One region of the Mesorhizobium sp. M7D.F.Ca.US.005.01.1.1 genome, then DNA from elsewhere that is predicted to be linked to it. Evidence: riboswitches for the same ligand, from Rfam matches in the RefSeq annotation. Region 1 holds a riboswitch; the other holds the start of a gene.
The links. Region 1 has a riboswitch for S-adenosylmethionine ahead of EJ076_RS33065 (homoserine O-acetyltransferase). Riboswitches for the same ligand answer to the same signal wherever they lie in the genome.

Region 1 (8,942 bases):
TTGGTGATCACCACGACCTTGTCACGATTGCCACGGTCTTTCATCCACTTGCCGATGATGGTTTCCGACTCACCGCCCTTGTGGCCAGAGACCCAGCGCGAATAGGCGTCCGCCGTATCGATAGCGTTGAGGCCGGCCCCGACGAAGCGGTCGAGCAGGTCGAACGAGGTTTTCTCGTCGGCGGTCCAGCCGAAGACATTGCCGCCCAGAACCAGCGGCGCGATGGACAGGTCGGTGCGACCGAGACGGCGTTTCTGCAAGGCGTATCTCCAGGATGATTGGGGTGGGCGAATGCGGCCCACTGGCTGAGGTTCGAAGCCTAACTAGGTCTTGCCTGATCGAGGTCAAAGGCCTGGCCGCCTTTTTCCGCAGAGCCAGCTTCACAAAGGCGCGACCTGCCTGGCGACATCCTCCAGCCAGTGGTCGCGGATGCCCAGCGCCTTGAGATGCTCCAGCGTGCTGAGCACATAGTCCTCGTTGATGCCGGATTGGCCGACGGCACCGCGCACCACCGCCGCCGCATGTGCCGCATCGAGCGCGCCGGCATATTGCTCGTGCTGGCGGTCGACGATGTAGGTCACCGCTTCGACCGTGCGGCCGCTGTCGAGGCGAACCTTGAGCATACGCTCGAGATAGACATTGGTGACCAGCTCGCGCTCGCGCAGATAGGTGATGACCTCGTCGCGCAAGCCGCCGGGAACGCGGAACGCCAGGCCGATGCAGGAGCCGCCGCGGTCGAGGCCGAGTACCAGCCCCGGTCGTTCACGCGTGCCGCGATGCACGAAGGAATAGACGCAGAGCGACCGGCGATAGCCGTGCAGACGGGCGCGTTGTGTCTCGACATGCGCGAAACCCGGCCGCCAAATCAGCGAACCATAGCCAAACACCCAAAAATCGCCCATATCGCCGCGCCTGATTGCAAAAGAATGGCAGCACCACAGGGAATCGGTGTTTTTTCCGCCCTTCTCTGTCTACCTATTCGTCTCTGTCTACCTGTTGTTGGCGGAATCGACTGTCCGTCCGCAACACCCTTGCGTTAACGAGAGCCAAAGCATGACGTCAAGTGACGAACGCCAGCCGAGTAACAACGGTCGCCGCCTGTTCTGGCTTGCAGCGTTCATCGTCGTGCTGTTCGCCATCTACAGCGGCGGCTGGTTCTATCTGGCTGACCGGGTGAGGACCGAGGCCGACAAGGCGGTCGCCACGCTGAACAAGACTGGCGTCGAAGCCGGCTGCGCCAACCTGCAGGTCAGCGGCTATCCCCTGAGCTTTAGCGTCTCCTGCGACAACCTGGCCTACGAGGACGATGCCAAAAACATCGCCGCTTCGGCCGGCAGCTTCAACGCAGCCGCCCAGATCATCCAGCCTCTGTCACCGGTAGCCAATCTGCGCGGTCCGCTCAGGACCTCCGTTCCGGACATGGTGCCGCTCTGGATCGACTGGGACAATCTGCAAGCCAACGTCAAATTGTGGTGGCCGCTACCGCAGCGGATTTCTCTGGAGGCGGAGGGCCTGTCCGGCCAGACCGATCCAGCCGACGACACCGATCCGATGCAACTGTTCAGCGCCGGCAAGGCATCAGGTCAGTTGCAGCCGAACGGCGGAGATATCGACTATATCGGCAGTTTTGGCGATCTCGAGATGGATCCCGACGCGATCGGCGGGCGCGTGCTGCCGGCGCTCGATGCCAGCGGCGACGTCACGCTGAAGAACGGCGTCGCGCTGATCGGCACGCAAGTGAAAAGCCTGCGCGGCCAGGCGATCGAAATCCGCAACCTCGACCTGTCGTCGGGCACGGCGCGCATCACCGTTTCGGGACCGCTGTCGGTCGATGCCGAGGGCCTTATCAACGCCGATCTGATGATCAGGCTGAAGGATCCGAAGGCGGTGGCGGCGATCCTCGGCGCCGCCATACCCGAGCAGAAAAGCCAGATCGAGCAGGGCTTTGCTGCCTTGGCGGTGCTCGGCAACGAACCGTCGATGCCGCTGAAGGTGGTCAAGGGCAAGGCCTCGCTCGGCTTCATTCCGCTGGGCAAGATCAAGCCGGTGGAATAGCGTTGCCATGGCAAGACCCGTGAGGTTGCTGAGTGTTGGCGCACTGACGTTGGACACCATCCTGCGTGTCGAGACACTGCCCATGCATCAAGGAAAGTTCATCGCCTCCGACGGCGTCCAGATCGCCTCGGGCATGGCGACGAGCGCTGCCTGCGCGGCCCACCGCCTGGGCGCCGAGGTATCGCTGTGGGCGAGTGCCGGCGACGATGCCGTCGCCGACCAGCTCATCGCCGGCATCGAGGCCGAGGGCGTCGATTGCACCTTTGTGCGCCGCGTCAGAGGCGCCCGCTCGGCGCTGGCCTCGATCCTGGTCGACGCGCATGGCGAGCGCATCATCGTGCCGTTCTATGACAGACTTGCCCAGGCCGATCCCGAAGCCTTGCCGGTCGCTGACCTCATGGCATTCGACGCCGTACTGGTCGATGTCCGCTGGCCGGGTGCGGCAGCACTTGCCCTGAAGGCGGCCCGCGCCATGGGCCGTCCGGCGATCCTCGATGCCGACACCGCACGGCTGGAGGTCCTGGAACAGCTGTTGCCGCTCGCCACGCACATCGTCGCTTCGGAGCCGGCGGCGCGCATTGTCTGCGGCCAGGCGCTCGATCCGGAAACGGCTTGCGCCGATCTCGCCAGCCGCACCGACGCCTTTGTCGCGGTGACCGGCGGCGCGGCGGGGAGCTGGTGGCACGACCGTTCCGCAGGCTGTGTACGCCATGTCGCGGCGCCGAAAATCAAGGCCGTCGACACGTTGGCCGCCGGCGATGTCTTTCACGGCGCCTTCGCCGTCGGGCTGGCGGAAGCCATGCCGGTCGAGCAGGCTTTGCGCTTTGCCAGTGCGGCCGCCGCGCTCAAATGCCTGCGCTTCGGCGGCAGGCTGGGCGCGCCGGACCGCGCCGAGACTCTGGCCATGGTCGCTGCGATCTGGCCGACATCCCGACAAGGCTAAGGGAGCTGAGATTCAGGTCCCTTTAGGGTGCTCGACCGCCTGACGGCCAAAATCGGGCACGTCGATGTCCTGGCCGGCCTCGATGATCGAGCGGCGCACGGCGCGGGTGCGGGTGAACAGGTCGAAGAGTTTTTCGCCATCGCCCCAGCGGATCGCGCGTTGCAGCGACGCCAGATCTTCCGAGAACCGCGCCAGCATTTCGAGGATGGCGTCCTTGTTGTGCAGGCACACGTCGCGCCACATGGTCGGGTCGGAAGCGGCAAGGCGGGTGAAGTCGCGAAAGCCCGAAGCCGAATATTTGATCACTTCGGATTTGGTCACCGACTGCAGATCATCGGCGGTGCCGACGATGTTGTAGGCGATGATGTGCGGCAAATGCGAGACGATGGCCAGCGTCATGTCGTGATGCTGAGGGTCCATCGTGTCGATGTTGGCGCCGCAGCGCCGCCAGAATTCCGACAGCCTCTCCAGCGCGTCCGGATCGGTGTCGGGCACCGGCGTGAAGATGCACCAGCGATTGTCGAACAGGTCGGCGAAACCGGCATCGGGGCCGGATTTTTCAGTGCCCGCCAGTGGGTGACCGGGAATGAAATGGACGCCGGCCGGCACATAAGGCTGCATCTGCGCGATGACCGATGCCTTGGTCGAGCCGACATCGGTGAGGATCGCGCCCGGCTTCAGCGCCGGCGCGATTTCCTCGGCGACCGCGCCGGATGAGCCAACCGGCACCGAGACGATGACCAGATCGGCATCGCGGACCGCTTCTCTCGCATCGGTCGTGTAGGAATCACCCAGCCCAAGCTCCTCAGCCCGCGCCAGCGTCGCGGCGCTGCGGGTGGAAATGGCGACGTGACGGGCGAGGCCCTCGCGGCGGATGACGCGGGCCAGCGACGAGCCGATCAGGCCGATGCCGACCAGCGCAATCTTTTCAAACATCGGTGATGTCATGGTGTTCTAGCTTTTCAGGAATGTCGTGAGAGCGGCGACAACGCCGCGATTGGCCTCTTCGGTGCCGATGGTCATGCGCAGCGCGTTGGGAAAGCCATAGCCGGAAACGCGCCGCAAGATATAGCCGCGCGCGGTCAGATAGTCGTCCGCCGCCGCTGCGGAGTGTTTCTGGTCATCGGGAAAATGGATGAGGACGAAATTGCCGACACTGGGCGTCACCCGCAACCCAAGCCCCGTCATCTGTTCGCTGACCCAGGCCAGCCAGGTCTCGTTATGCGCGACGCTGCGCTCGACATGGGCGCGGTCGCGGATCGCCGCGATGCCGGCCTCGATCGCCGTTGCGTTGACGTTGAAGGGGCCGCGCACGCGGTTGACGGCGTCGACGATGTGCGTCGGCGCGTACATCCAGCCGATCCGCGCACCACCAAGGCCGATCTTGGAGAAGGTACGGGTCATCACGACGTTCTCGGCGCTACCGACCAGTTCGATGCCGGCTTCATAGTCGTTGCGGCGGACATATTCGGCGTATGCCGCGTCGAGCACCAGCAGCACATGCCTGGGCAGGCCGGCATGCAGGCGGCGCACCTCCTGGAACGGCACATAGGTGCCGGTCGGATTGTTGGGATTGGCGAGGAACACGATTTTCGTGCGCGGCGTGACGGCGGCCAGGATAGCATCGATGTCGGCGCGCTCGTTGGTCTCCTTGACCGGTACCGGGACGGCACCTGCCGACTGGATATAGATCTTGTAGACCATGAAGGCGTGTTCGGTGAAGATCGCCTCGTCACCGGGCGCCAGATAGGTCTGCGCCAGCAGGCCGAGGATCTCGTCGGAACCGTTGGAACAGATGATGTTCTGTGCGTTGAGGCCATGCACCTCGGCGATGGCTTCGCGCAGCCGCCTGGCGGTGCCGTCGGGATAGATGTCGAGCTTTCCGGCAATCTCCCGCGCGGCTTCGATCGCCTTTGGCGAGGGCCCCAGCGGATTCTCGTTCGAAGACAGCTTGTAGACCTTGGTAACGCCGGCCGGCGCCGTGCTCTTGCCCGGCACATAGGCGTCGATGTCCATGATGCCCGCGCGCGGGGTTGGACGTGCCTGATCCGGTGTCTGCTTCATTTCGAGATATCCATCGAGAAAGCTCCGCAGGAGCCGCAGCGGAAATACAAGCCATGACCGGCAATGTCGAGAGGTGGCGGTGGTGCCAGTGGCCGGCATTGACGGCAAGGCGGGCGAGTTCTAGAAGAGTAGCGACAGTTCCGTGGTGATTTGGCCGGTCGGCTTGCAGCCACGTTAAACAATTCGCTAAAGGGCCGTTTGCGTGACGTAACCGGCTTTGCGAAGGCAATGCCGGTTTTTTATTGTCCGCGACCGGGCGGATGAGCGCATCGGCCCGAAAATCGGCAGCGATTTTTCGAAAAGCACGATGCGGAAGGGTAGAGAGACATGATGGCCGCTCTGCGTGCTCGCAAAACCAACAACGAGGCCGACCAGCCGTCGAGCCCGGTGTTGCGTTTTGGACCTGACAAGCCGCTCAAGCTCGACGCCGGCACGCTGCTGTCGCCGTTCCAAATCGCCTACCAGACCTATGGCACGCTCAATGACGCCCGTTCCAATGCCATCCTCGTCTGCCACGCGCTGACCGGCGACCAGCATGTCGCCAACACCAATCCCGTAACCGGCAAGCCGGGCTGGTGGGAAGTGCTGATCGGCCCGGGCAAGATCATCGACACCAACCGCTTCTTCGTCATCTGCTCAAACGTCATCGGCGGCTGCCTGGGCTCCACCGGCCCGGCCTCGACCAATCCCGCCACCGGCAAGCCCTATGGGCTCGACCTGCCGATCATCACCATCCGCGACATGGTGCGCGCGCAGCAGATGCTGATCGACCATTTCGGCATCGAGAAACTGTTTTGCGTGCTCGGCGGCTCGATGGGCGGCATGCAGGTGCTGGAATGGGCGTCGAGCTATCCGGAGCGCGTCTTCTCGGCGCTGCCGATCGCCACCGGCGCGCGCCATTCCTCACAGAACATCGCCTTCCACGAGGTCGGTAGGCAAGCTGTCATGGCCGATCCGGACTGGCATGGCGGCAAATATTTCGAGCACGGCAAACGCCCGGAAAAGGGCCTGGCGGTAGCGCGCATGGCCGCCCACATCACCTATCTGTCGGAAGCCGCCCTGCACCGGAAGTTCGGCCGCAATCTGCAGGATCGCGAAGCGCTGACCTTCGGCTTCGACGCCGACTTCCAGATCGAAAGCTATCTGCGCCACCAGGGCATGACCTTCGTCGATCGCTTCGACGCCAATTCCTACCTCTACATGACGCGGTCGATGGACTATTTCGACCTCGCCGCCGATCATGGCGGTCGGTTGGCCGATGCCTTCGCCGGCACGAAAACCCGCTTCTGCCTGGTGTCCTTCACCTCGGACTGGCTGTTCCCGACCGAGGAAAGCCGCTCGATCGTGCATGCGCTCAACGCGGCCGGCGCGTCGGTATCCTTCGTCGAGATCGAAACCGACCGCGGCCACGATGCCTTCCTGCTCGACGAGCCGGAACTGTTTGCCGCCATCAACGGCTTCATCGGATCGGCGGCCCGGGCGAGAGGGCTCAGCGCATGACCCCGAAAAATTGCAGACTTTTCGGATCGGGATCATGCGCCAGGCAGGAGGCGAAGCCATGAGTGTCAACCGCGACCAGCGCGTCGACCTCGAGGTCGTCGCCAACCTCATCCCACCGCAGTCGCGCGTGCTCGACGTCGGTTCGGGCGACGGCTCGCTGCTCGAACTGCTGCAGGACACCAAACAGGTCGACGGTCGTGGACTGGAGCTGTCGCAGCGCGGCGTCAACGAATGCGTGGCGCGCGGCCTCTCGGTCATCCAGGGCGATGCCGACAAGGACCTCGAATTCTATCCCGACAAGGGCTTTGACTTCGTCGTCCTGTCGCAGACGCTGCAGGCAACCCGCAATCCGAAGCTGGTGCTCGACGAACTGCTCAGGATTGGCAACCGCGCCATCGTGTCCTTCCCCAATTTCGGCCATTGGCGGGTGCGCCTGTCGCTGTTCATCCAGGGCCGCATGCCGGTGACCAAGGACCTGCCCTATTCCTGGTACGACACGCCCAACATCCACTTCTGCACCATCCGCGATTTCGTCAATCTGTGCGACGAGCTCGGCGCGACCGTGGAGAAGGCGACGGCGCTCGACGCCAATGGCCAGAAGATCGGCCTGTCGATGCCGTGGTGGTTCTGGAATTTCTTCGGCCAGCAGGCAGTGTTCTTGCTGAAACGGTAGCTGTGTTCGCCATGCATCTCTTTCGTAGGCGCCCTTTGCCTGTTGAAGTCCCTTCCGACATCCTGGCTGGGTTAAAAGCCGGGATTCTCATCTGCACCTCACCACGCAGTGGCAGCAACCATCTCGCCGGGTTGATGGCAACCGCCGGGCTTGGCAATCCTCTGGAATGGTTCGGCGGCCGCCGTGTTCTCGAATTGCCGAACTATCCTCGCGATCCCCGTGCTCAGGTTTTGCGTGCATTAAAGGATGGGCGATCTCCCTCCGGAATTTATGCAGTCAAACTCTTTGCAAGCCAGTTTTCCCAGGTGGCCAAGACTGTGGACCTCCCAGCCAGCCTTCCAGGACTGCGCTATGTCCGCTTAACCCGCCGCGATCTCCTTGGTCAGGCAATTTCTTGGGCACGCGCTCGTCAGACCGGTCGATTTCGCTCCACTGAGGCTGCTCAGAACTCACCACGCTATGACGGCGCGGCGATCGCGGAGGCGCTTGAAAAAATCATGCTGGAAAATCTGGCCTGGGACATTTGGCTAGCAAGAAACGGATTGTCTTTCCTGTCATTGACATATGAGGAACTCTTGGCAAACCCACGGGCCAGCCTTGTAAAGGTCGCGCATCTGGTTGACGCTGAAATCACATTTGAATCTACATCAGCCCCCAATTCTGGTCTCGAGATCCAACGGGACACCGTCAATACGGAATGGAGGGAACGCTTCTTGTCGCAGTATTCCGACACCTCAAAGTTCCAGACCAGAAATCACCGCGGGTCCGGCTTTCTTTGAAATCCGAGCTGGCGCTCCGATTTGATCAAAGAGGCAACATGCAAGATTATGTGGGACAATGGAGCGTTTCACGAAAGGCTGTCGCTAGATAGGCAGAGGTTGCTTTACTTTAGGTTGCGGCGGATATAGCCACCTGGACGATGAACGGTCAGTGCAGAGATGGTTGAAGAACGCGCAAGATATTCACTCGTTGTGGAAATGGAAAACGCCAAGTCCATCGACTGGGACGAGATCGGCGTTGGACTGAAGGCCTTGGCGCGGGAAATCGTAGCTGTCACTGATCTCGGCCTGGCGCGACCGAAAGTTGTTATTTCTCATGGTGGGCATGAGTCGGATGCAGACGCGCTGCTTCATAAAATCACGGCTGAAGCACCGCAGCTGGGTCAAGTTTCCGACCTCGTCTTCACAGCGTTCCCTGGGGGCCGATACTACGACCTGAAGAACAATGGCGTACTGGCAACGGACGGAAGCATCGTCATCTTGACCGATTCCGACGTCGTGCCGGAACCAGGCTGGCTGTCAGCTTTGCTGAAGCCATTTGAAGATCCAAAAATCATTTGCGTAAACGGATACACATATCTTTCGCACGATGATTTCTTTTCAAGAACGTTTGCCCTGATCTGGTTTTTCCCGATGGCTCATGGCGATGGGCGATTTGCCTCGAAGCGGGCGATGAACGCCAACAATGTAGGGTTTCGACGCGAATGGATCGTCAGCCATCCTTTCCCGAAACACAATGGCTTCAAGGTTTCCTGCACGTTGCTGATGCGCGAACTGCTGCGCGAAGGCCACAAAATTCATAATGTCAACGCACGCGTCTACCACTACTCACCCCGGGGCTGGCGGTTCTTTTACTGGCGTGCCTTGGTTACCGGCCGCGACGCCGACCGGAAGTTCGTGGCGCTCAATTCGGCTGGCCGTACGCAAC
Region 2 (8,942 bases), 2.2 Mb from region 1:
TTCCGCCCAGGAGATCAAGGACAGCACCGAGGACGGCGGCATCCACGTCGCCTGCGAATTCTGCTCGACGCAATATGACTTCGACCCAGCGGAATTTACTGCTCAATAAAGAAAGACACCCCTCGCCGGCTGCTTCTCGGCCGGTGAGGCGAAACTAATTCACCGTCCGCCGCGTCCCCGGCAGGTCGAGTGAGAAGGCGGGGATGGCGATGTCGAACGTCTCGCCCCGCTTGTTGCGCATCGTGTAGTGCCCGACCATGATGCCGGATGGTGTCGAGAGCGGGCAACCGGACGTGTATTGGTAGCTGTCGCCGGGATTGAGTTCAGGCTGGTCGCCGACGACGCCGGGGCCGCGTACCTCCTCGACCCGGCCGGTGCCGTCGGTGATGTGCCAATAGCGCGACAACAGCTGCACGAAATCGTCCGACTGATTGTCGATCGTTATCTGATAGCCCCAGACATAGCGGTTCTCTGAGGGATCTGAGCGGTCCTCTAGATAGAACGGCCTGACCTGCACTTCGATATTGCGCGTGACGGCGCTGTACATAAGCGGCTCCAAAACGATCCGGTAACTTTCGGCGCTCCACGCGGGCTGGTCAACGGTGCGCGTCCTGTCATTGCGCATTGAGCGGCAGGTGGCGGCAAAGAATGTCATTTAGGTGACACATGACAATGATGGTGTGCGCCAATCAGTGCCGCGCGACTCGGGCGCTCTGTCGAACTGTTGAAATCGGTCGTCATGCCAGCCAGATTGTTCTGACGGACCGGTTCTTCTGGAGTGACCGGATCTCGATGGAACTCACTCTCATAGCCGCCACGCTTTCGACTGTCCTTATCCTTTCAAATCTCGCCAGCATCGTGCTTGCCGCTTCGCGTCTGAAACGGCGCCGCATTGTCGCGCCGCCGGCCGGCAAGCCGCAGCCGGTATCGATCGTCGTGCCGGCGCGTGGCGTCGAGCCATTCACGCAGGAGACGCTGGAGCGCGCCTTCTCGCTCGACTGGCCGCGCTACGAGCTGATCTTCTGCGTCGCCCATGCCGACGATCCGGTGGTCAGGCTGATAAACAGGACGATTGCCCGGTTTCCGAAGGTGCCGGCCCGGCTGCTGATCGGCGACGACCGCATCAGCGCCAATCCGAAGCTAAACAATTGCGTCAAGGGCTGGGAAGCGGCGCGCCACAATTGGGTTATCCTGGCCGATTCCAACGTGCTGATGCCGAGAGACTACGTCCAGCACCTCATGGCTGCCTGGCGGCCCGGCACCGGCCTTGTCTGCTCGACGCCGATCGGCTCGCGGCCGGCCGGCTTCTGGGCCGAGGTCGAATGCGCTTTCCTCAACACGCTGCAGGCACGCTGGCAATATGCCGGCGATGCGCTCGGCCTTGGCTTTGCCCAGGGCAAGAGCATGCTCTGGAACAAGCCGATGCTCGACGCCAATGGCGGCATTCGCGCGCTGGCCGCCGAGATCGCCGAGGATGCCGCCGCGACCAAGCTGGTGAACAGCCTCGGCCTGCGCGTCAATCTCGTCGCCGCGCCCTTCGAGCAGCCGCTCGGCCGGCGAACCTTTGACGAGATCTGGTCACGGCAGGCCCGCTGGGCGCGCCTGCGCCGCGTCACCTTCCCGCTGTTTTTCGCACCCGAAATCCTGACCGGCGCGGTGGTGCCGCTGGTGCTCGCGCTGATTGCGGCGGCAAGCGCCGGTATCAGCCTCTGGCCAACCGCCATCGCCGTGCTGGCGGCCTTCTATCTTCCCGAGTGCGCCCTGGCCTGGTCCAAGGGCTGGTACCTGTCGCCACGCATGGTTGCGGCGATCATGGCGCGCGACCTGATCCTGCCGGCGATGTGGGCGCGCGGCTGGCTCGGCGGTGCCGTCGACTGGCGCGGCAACGCGATGACCATCGGCACCAAGGCGGCCGAGCTGGAAGAGACGCCGTCCGGCGCCTGAAGGCCTCTTATCTGGCCTTCAGTGCCTGCGCGATGTCCTCAAGCAGATCGTCGGTATCTTCCAGGCCGACCGACAGCCTGAGCGTGCCCGGCCCGATGCCGAGCTCGGCGCGCGCCTCGTCACTCAGATTCTTGTGCGTCGTCGTCGCCGGGTGGGTGATCAGGCTCTTGGCGTCGCCGAGATTGTTGGAGATCAGCACGATGTCGAGCGCGTTCTGCAAGGCGAAGGCTGCCTGCTTGCCGCCCTTGACGTCGAGGCAGATCAGCGTCGAGCCGCCCGCCATCTGCTTCTTGACGATATCGGCCTGCGGGTGGTCGGCGCGCCCGGGATAGATGACACGGGCGATTTCCGGCCGCTCGGCCAGGAAATCCGCGATCTTGCCTGCGCTTTCCGTCTGCTGGCGCACACGCAGCGGCAGCGTCTCCAGGCCCTTGAGCAATGTCCAGGCGTTGAAGGGCGACAGGCTTGGACCGGTGTGGCGGAAATAATCGTGCAGGTTCTCGTCGATCCACTTCTTGTCCGACAGGATGACGCCACCGAGACAGCGCCCCTGGCCGTCAATGTGCTTGGTCGCCGAATAGACGACGATATGGGCGCCAAGCTGCAACGGCTTCTGCTGCAGCGGCGTGGCGAAGACGTTGTCGACAATCAGTCGCGCGCCGATCGAGTTGGCAAGCGAGGCGACGGCGGCGATATCGACCACTTCCAGCGTCGGGTTGGTCGGGCTTTCCAGGAAGAACAGCTTGGTGTTCGGCTTGACCGCCTTTTCCCAGTTGGCGATATCGGTGCCGTCGACCAGCGTCGCCTCGATGCCGTATCTCGGCGCCAGCGTCTCGACCACCCAGCGGCAGGAGCCGAACAGTGCACGCGCCGCCACGATATGGTCGCCGGCCTTGGCGCTGCACAGAAGGGCTGCCGTCACCGCGGCCATGCCAGACGCGGTGGCGCGCGCGTCTTCCGCGCCTTCGAGTGCGCACATGCGCTTCTCGAACATATCGACGGTCGGATTGGCATAGCGCGAATAGATGAAGCCCGGCTCCTCGCCCTTGAAGCGGGCTTCGGCGGCTTGCGCCGTTTCGTAGACATAGCCCTGGGTGAGGTAGATCGCCTCCGACGTTTCGCCGAAACCGGAACGCAGCGTTCCGCTGTGCACGAGTGCCGTCTGAGGCTTCCAGTTGCGCTTCTTGGTGCTCATCGCTCTTCTTCCAGACACAAAAAAACCGGCCGCGAAGTCGCAACCGGTCCATACGGCCTTGCGGCCCGACGGTCCTTTAGCGACTTGTTTAACGTGGCTGCAAGCCGACCGGCCAAATCACCACGGGATAACGACCCTTTAGACCCGCGCCACGCTTGCGTCAATTGCCGGCTTCATTAAGAGGTTTGTACCAGCGGCTAAGGAGCGGAGCCTTGCGGCAGACAGGCATTCTTCCCGATCAGGACATTTCAGCGCTGTTCCAGTGTGGCGCGCTGAAGTCGGCGCGCGCACTTGATGCCGACCAGATCCAGCCGGCCAGTCTTGATCTCAGGCTCGGCGACAAGGCCTGGCGGGTGCGTGCCTCCTTCCTGCCGGGTCCCAACCACAAGGTTTCGGAAAAGCTCGATAGGCTGAAGCTGCACGAGATCAATCTTGCCGAGGGCGCGGTGCTGGAGACCGGCTGCGTCTACATCGTGCCCTTGCTTGAAAGCCTGGCATTGCCGGCGGACATTTCGGCCTCGGCCAATCCGAAGAGTTCGACCGGGCGGCTCGACATCTTCACCCGCGTCATGACCGATCGCGGCCACGAGTTCGACAAGATCGCTGCCGGCTATCATGGGCCGCTCTATCTGGAGGTCAGCCCGCGCACCTTCCCGATCGTCGCTCGCACCGGTTCGCGTCTGTCGCAGATACGTTTCCGCACCGGCAATGCGCTGCTTTCGGAAGCCGAGCTGAATGAGTTGCATCGCGCGCAGATGCTGGTCGCCACCGAGCCGCCGAACATTTCCGGCGGCGGCATCGCGCTGTCGATCGACCTCAACGGCGATCAGAACGGGCTGGTCGGCTATCGCGGCAAGCATCACACCGGTCTTGTCGATGTCGACAAGCGCGCGGCACAGGAGGTCGTCGACTTCTGGGAGCCGATCCACAAGAGCGGCGCCGGCGAGCTGGTGCTCGATCCCGACGAGTTCTACATCCTCGTCAGCCAGGAGGCGGTGCATGTGCCGCCGCTCTACGCCGCCGAGATGACGCCCTTCGATCCGCTGGTCGGCGAATTCCGCGTCCACTATGCCGGCTTCTTCGATCCGGGCTTTGGCCATTCCGCGTCCGGTGGTACCGGCAGCCGCGCGGTGCTCGAAGTGCGCAGCCACGAAGTGCCGTTCATCCTCGACCATGGCCAGATTGTCGGCCGGCTGGTCTACGAGCACATGCTGAAGCGGCCGCAGGCGCTCTACGGCACCGATCTCGGCTCCAACTACCAGGCGCAGGGCCTGAAGCTGTCCAAGCATTTCCGCGCCGCGCGCTGAGCGCCTATCACCGTCAGGCAAAATACTTGCCTGTACTGGCTCGCCATGCTTGGCTGCCTTGCTGGTCGTCAAGATGCTGGCGTTCAAGGGGAACCAAGAAAATGCAGATTTCGAAATGGATCATGTCGGCAGCGGGTGCTGCCATGCTGGTGATGGCAGCCGGCTCGCTGTCGCAGGCGGTTGAGAAAATCAAGATCGGCACCGAGGGCGCCTATCCGCCGTTCAATACCATTACGGCCGATGGCAAGGTCGAAGGCTTCGATATCGACATCGCCAATGCGCTGTGCGCGCAAATGAAGGTCGAATGCGAGATCGTTACCCAGGACTGGGACGGCATCATTCCCGCTTTGCAGGCCAAGAAATTCGACGCCATCATTGCCTCGATGAGCATCACCGAGGAGCGCAAGAAGCAGGTCGCCTTCACCAACAAATATTATACGACACCGCTCGCTTTGGTGGCGCCGAAGGACAGCGATCTTACCTCGACCGAACCGGCGGCCCTTGCCGGCAAGACGGTCGGCGCCCAGGCTTCGACCACGCAGGCCGACTATGCCCAGAATAGCTACGGCAAGGCCGGTGCGGAGGCAAAACTCTACCCGACCCAGGAAGAGGCGATCACCGACCTGACCAACGGCCGGCTTGACGCCGTGATCTCGGACAAGTTCGTGCTGATGGACTGGCTGAAGAAGGCAAGCGACGGCTGTTGCAAGCTGGTCGGCGACGTCAAGGGTACGGAAACGCAAGCCGGCATTGCCGTTCGCCTGGAAGACACAGCACTTCGCGACAAGCTCAACGCGGCCATCGACGCGATCGTCGCCGACGGCACCTACAAGAAGATCCAGGCCAAGTATTTCGACTTCGATATTTATTGAGACGTTGAAGCTGCCAATCTCCCCCTCAAGGGGGAGATCACCCTTTCTACAGCGCCTTCACCGCCACCTTCACCGGCTGTTCGATCTCGAGCGGATTGCGCAGCGGCAGGCCGAAATCCTTGGCCTCGATCTCGAACACGTCGCCGGCCTCGGTCTTGATGCCGTCGGCGAAGGACAGCGTCGCCGTGCCGAACATGTGCACATGCACGTCGCCCGGCTGGCGGAAGGCTGCATATTTGAAATGGTGGTGTTCGAGATTGGCGATGGTGTGCGACATGTTCGCTTCACCGGACAGGAACGGCTTTTCCCATAGCACCTCGCTGTCGCGCAGGATGCGCGAGGTGCCGCGGATGTCGGACGGCAGGTCGCCGATCAGGATCTCCGGGCCGAACGAGGCGTTGCGCAGCTTGGAATGGGCGAGGAAGAGATAATTCACGCGCTCGGTGACGTGGTCGGAGAACTCGTTCGACAGCGTGAAGCCGACACGGAAGGGCGCGCCGTCATCACCGATGACATAGATGCCGGCCACCTCCGGCTCTTCGCCGGCGTCCTTGGCGAAAGCCGGTGACAGGAGTGCGGCACCTGGCGCCACCGCCATCGTGCCGTTGCCCTTGTAGAACCATTCCGGCTGCACGCCGATCTGGCCTTTCGCGGGCTTGCCGCCCTCCAGCCCCATGCGGAACATCTTCATGGAATCGGTCAGTTGCTCCTCGCCGTCGGCACTGAGCTTCTTGTGCATGGAATCGCGTGTCGCGGCCGAACCCAGATGCGTCAGTCCGGTGCCGGTCAGGTGCAGATGCGCCGGGTCGGGGTGGTTGATCGGCGACAGCAGCCGCCCCTTCTTGTAGGCCGCCTCGAGATCGACCGTCTCGCCAAGCCCCTTGCGTTCGATCAGCGCGACGAGGCCGACGCCGGTGCGGGCAGCCTCCATCGCCAGCGAATAGACGCTACGGGCGCCGTTGATGATCCGGGTCTTGCCGCCATTGCGGGCGACGACGCGGATGGTCTCGGCGTCGTCAAGGATCTGGGAGATCAGCATGATGAATCCTCTCTCATTTGCCTTGGCAGGGTTGCCAAAACGGCAAACCTTGCTCAGCGCGGCCGGGACGTCGTCCATGCCACGGTTGATATTCTCCGTTCGGATTGCGCTCGCGGGCCTGGTCCCTCAGGGAACTTCTTTACGCCGGTGGGTTTGCCGGCAGCGCCGCGATCGTATGCCTCCTGCTTGCCTCGACTAGAGCGGTTCACCGTTTCACGGAAACGGCGAACCGCCCTAACTCATTGTCTTGGCGCAATTCCGGGCGGAAAACCGTTTCACACTTTTCCTGGAATTGCTCTAAAGCCTGTTCAAGCCTTGTTCTTGTTGTAGACGTCGAAGATCACGGCGCCGAGCAGCACCAGGCCTTTGACCACCTGCTGCCAGTCGACATTGACGCCCATGATCGACATGCCGTTGTTCATCACGCCCATGATGAAGCCGCCGACCACCGCGCCGATGACCTGGCCGACACCGCCCATCGCCGAGGCGCCGCCGATGAAGACGGCGGCGATGACGTCGAGCTCGGAGCCGAGGCCCGCCGCCGGCACGGCCTGGCCGAGGCGCGCCGCGATGATCAGGCCGCCAAGCGCCGACAGCACGCCCATATTGATGAACACCATCAGCGTCAGCCGCTCGGTGTTGATGCCCGACAGTTGCGCCGCCTTGGCATTGCCACCCATCGCGTAGATACGGCGGCCGATGGTCATGCGCTTGGTGACAAAGACGAACAGCGAGATCAGCACGCCCATGACGAGAAGCACCACCGGCAGGCCTCTGTAGCTGGCGAACTCATAAACCAGGAACAGCGCCAGCGCGCTGGCGACCAGCGTCTTGATGACGAACAGGGGGAAGGGCTCGGCCTCATAGCCATGGCGTTCGCGCTTGCGTCGCGTCCTCACCCCGAAATAGGCATAGGCCAGCACGGCGATCAGACCGAGCACGATCGTCGTCATGTGCAGCGTCAGGCCGCTGCCCATGATGGTCTTACCGGCCGCATTGACCGTCGGCGGGATCAGCGTCAGCGGACCGATCACGTCCGGGATGAAGCCGGAGCTGAGCATTTTGAAGTCGTCCGGAAGCGGACCGACCGAGGATCCGCCGCCCAGCAGCGCTTGGCAGATGCCGCGGAAGATCAGCATGCCCGCCAGCGTGACGATGAAGCTCGGTATTCGGTGATAGGCGATCCAATAGCCTTGCGCCGCGCCGATCAGGCCGCCCACGATGAGGCAGACGATCGAAACCACCAGCGGATTGCTGAGCGGTCCGAGCTGCCAGATGACCATCATGTTTGCCGCCAGCGCGCCCACGAAGCCGGCGACCGATCCGACGCTGAGGTCGATATAGCCAGAAACGATGACCAGCAGCATGCCCAGCGCCATCACGATGATGAAGGAGTTCTGCTGCACCAGGTTGCTGAGGTTGACCGGCTTGAACAGCGTTCCCGACGTGGTGAACTGGAAGAACAGCATGATGACGATCAGCGCGATAATCAGACCGTATTCGCGCAGGTTCGTCGTCAGCGCCGAGACGGCGATGCGTGGACGCTGTTCTTCGGCGACGTTACCCTGCGGGGCGGGGGCGATTTCGGTGCTCATGCTGCTTTTCCTTCTCCCCGAACGATGGCGCGCATTATTTTTTCCTGGCTTGCTTCCGCCGCGGGCATTTCGCCCACCATGCGCCCTTCGTTCATGACATAGATGCGGTCGGTGATGCCGAGCAGTTCTGGCATTTCCGACGAAATGACCACGATCGCCTTACCTTCGGCGGCGAGGCGGGCGATGATTGTGTAGATTTCGTACTTGGCGCCGACATCGATGCCGCGCGTCGGCTCGTCAAGGATCAGCACTTCCGGGTCGGCGAACAGCCATTTCGACAGCACCACCTTCTGCTGGTTGCCGCCGGAAAGATTGCCGGTCATCTGATAGACGCTCGAAGCGCGGATATTGGTCTTCTTGCGATAGTCGTTGGCAACGGCGAGCTCGCGCATGTCGTCGATCACGCTGTGGCGCGAGACGCCGCCGAGGTTGGCCAGAGTGATATTGTGCTTGATATGGTCGATGAGGTTGAGGCCGTAGGTCTTGCGATCCTCGGTGACGTAGGCGATTCCGTGTTCGACCGCCCTGCTCACCGAGGAGACATCGATCGGCTTGCCCTTGAGCAGCACCTCGCCGGTGATGCGGCGGCCATAGGAGCGGCCGAAGATGCTCATGGCGAATTCGGTGCGGCCGGCGCCCATCAGCCCGGCAATGCCCACAACCTCGCCCTTGCGCACATTGATGTCGATGCCCTTGATCACTTGCCGGTCGGCATGGAGCGGATGATAGACCGACCAGTTCCTTACTTCGAACACGACCTCGCCGATATCGGGCTCGCGCGGCGGATAGCGGTCGTCGAGCGAACGACCGACCATCGAGGTGATGATGCGGTCTTCCGAGATGTCCTTCTTGGCCAGTGTCTCGATGGTGCGCCCGTCACGGATGACGGTGACCTTGTCGGCGACCCGGTTCACCTCGTTGAGCTTGTGCGAGATCAGGATCGAGGTCATGCCTTGCCGCTTGAATTCGAGCAGCAGGTCGAGCAGCGCC

Region 2: linked by a shared signal. The riboswitch ahead of EJ076_RS08875 (O-succinylhomoserine sulfhydrylase) and the one ahead of EJ076_RS33065 (homoserine O-acetyltransferase) in region 1 are both predicted to bind S-adenosylmethionine.

What each region holds. Positions count from the first base shown of each region.
Region 1 is NZ_CP034453.1:6,804,986-6,813,927, forward strand. Features, by position in the region: gene EJ076_RS33035 (aldo/keto reductase) at 1-260, opposite strand, end outside; gene EJ076_RS33040 (gamma-glutamylcyclotransferase) at 381-902, opposite strand; gene EJ076_RS33045 (DUF2125 domain-containing protein) at 1,054-2,055, shown strand; gene EJ076_RS33050 (sugar kinase) at 2,063-2,998, shown strand; gene EJ076_RS33055 (prephenate/arogenate dehydrogenase family protein) at 3,011-3,946, opposite strand; gene hisC (histidinol-phosphate transaminase) at 3,953-5,062, opposite strand; SAM riboswitch at 5,195-5,272, shown strand; gene EJ076_RS33065 (homoserine O-acetyltransferase) at 5,393-6,562, shown strand; gene metW (methionine biosynthesis protein MetW) at 6,621-7,235, shown strand; gene EJ076_RS33075 (Stf0 family sulfotransferase) at 7,184-8,014, shown strand; gene EJ076_RS33080 (glycosyltransferase) at 8,174-8,942, shown strand, end outside.
Region 2 is NZ_CP034453.1:1,854,207-1,863,148, forward strand. Features, by position in the region: gene EJ076_RS08860 (Hsp33 family molecular chaperone) at 1-109, shown strand, start outside; gene apaG (Co2+/Mg2+ efflux protein ApaG) at 155-547, opposite strand; gene EJ076_RS08870 (ceramide glucosyltransferase) at 793-1,944, shown strand; gene EJ076_RS08875 (O-succinylhomoserine sulfhydrylase) at 1,952-3,139, opposite strand; SAM riboswitch at 3,196-3,273, opposite strand; gene EJ076_RS08880 (2'-deoxycytidine 5'-triphosphate deaminase) at 3,352-4,446, shown strand; gene EJ076_RS08885 (ABC transporter substrate-binding protein) at 4,548-5,318, shown strand; gene araD1 (AraD1 family protein) at 5,365-6,357, opposite strand; gene mmsB (multiple monosaccharide ABC transporter permease) at 6,666-7,952, opposite strand; gene mmsA (multiple monosaccharide ABC transporter ATP-binding protein) at 7,949-8,942, opposite strand, start outside.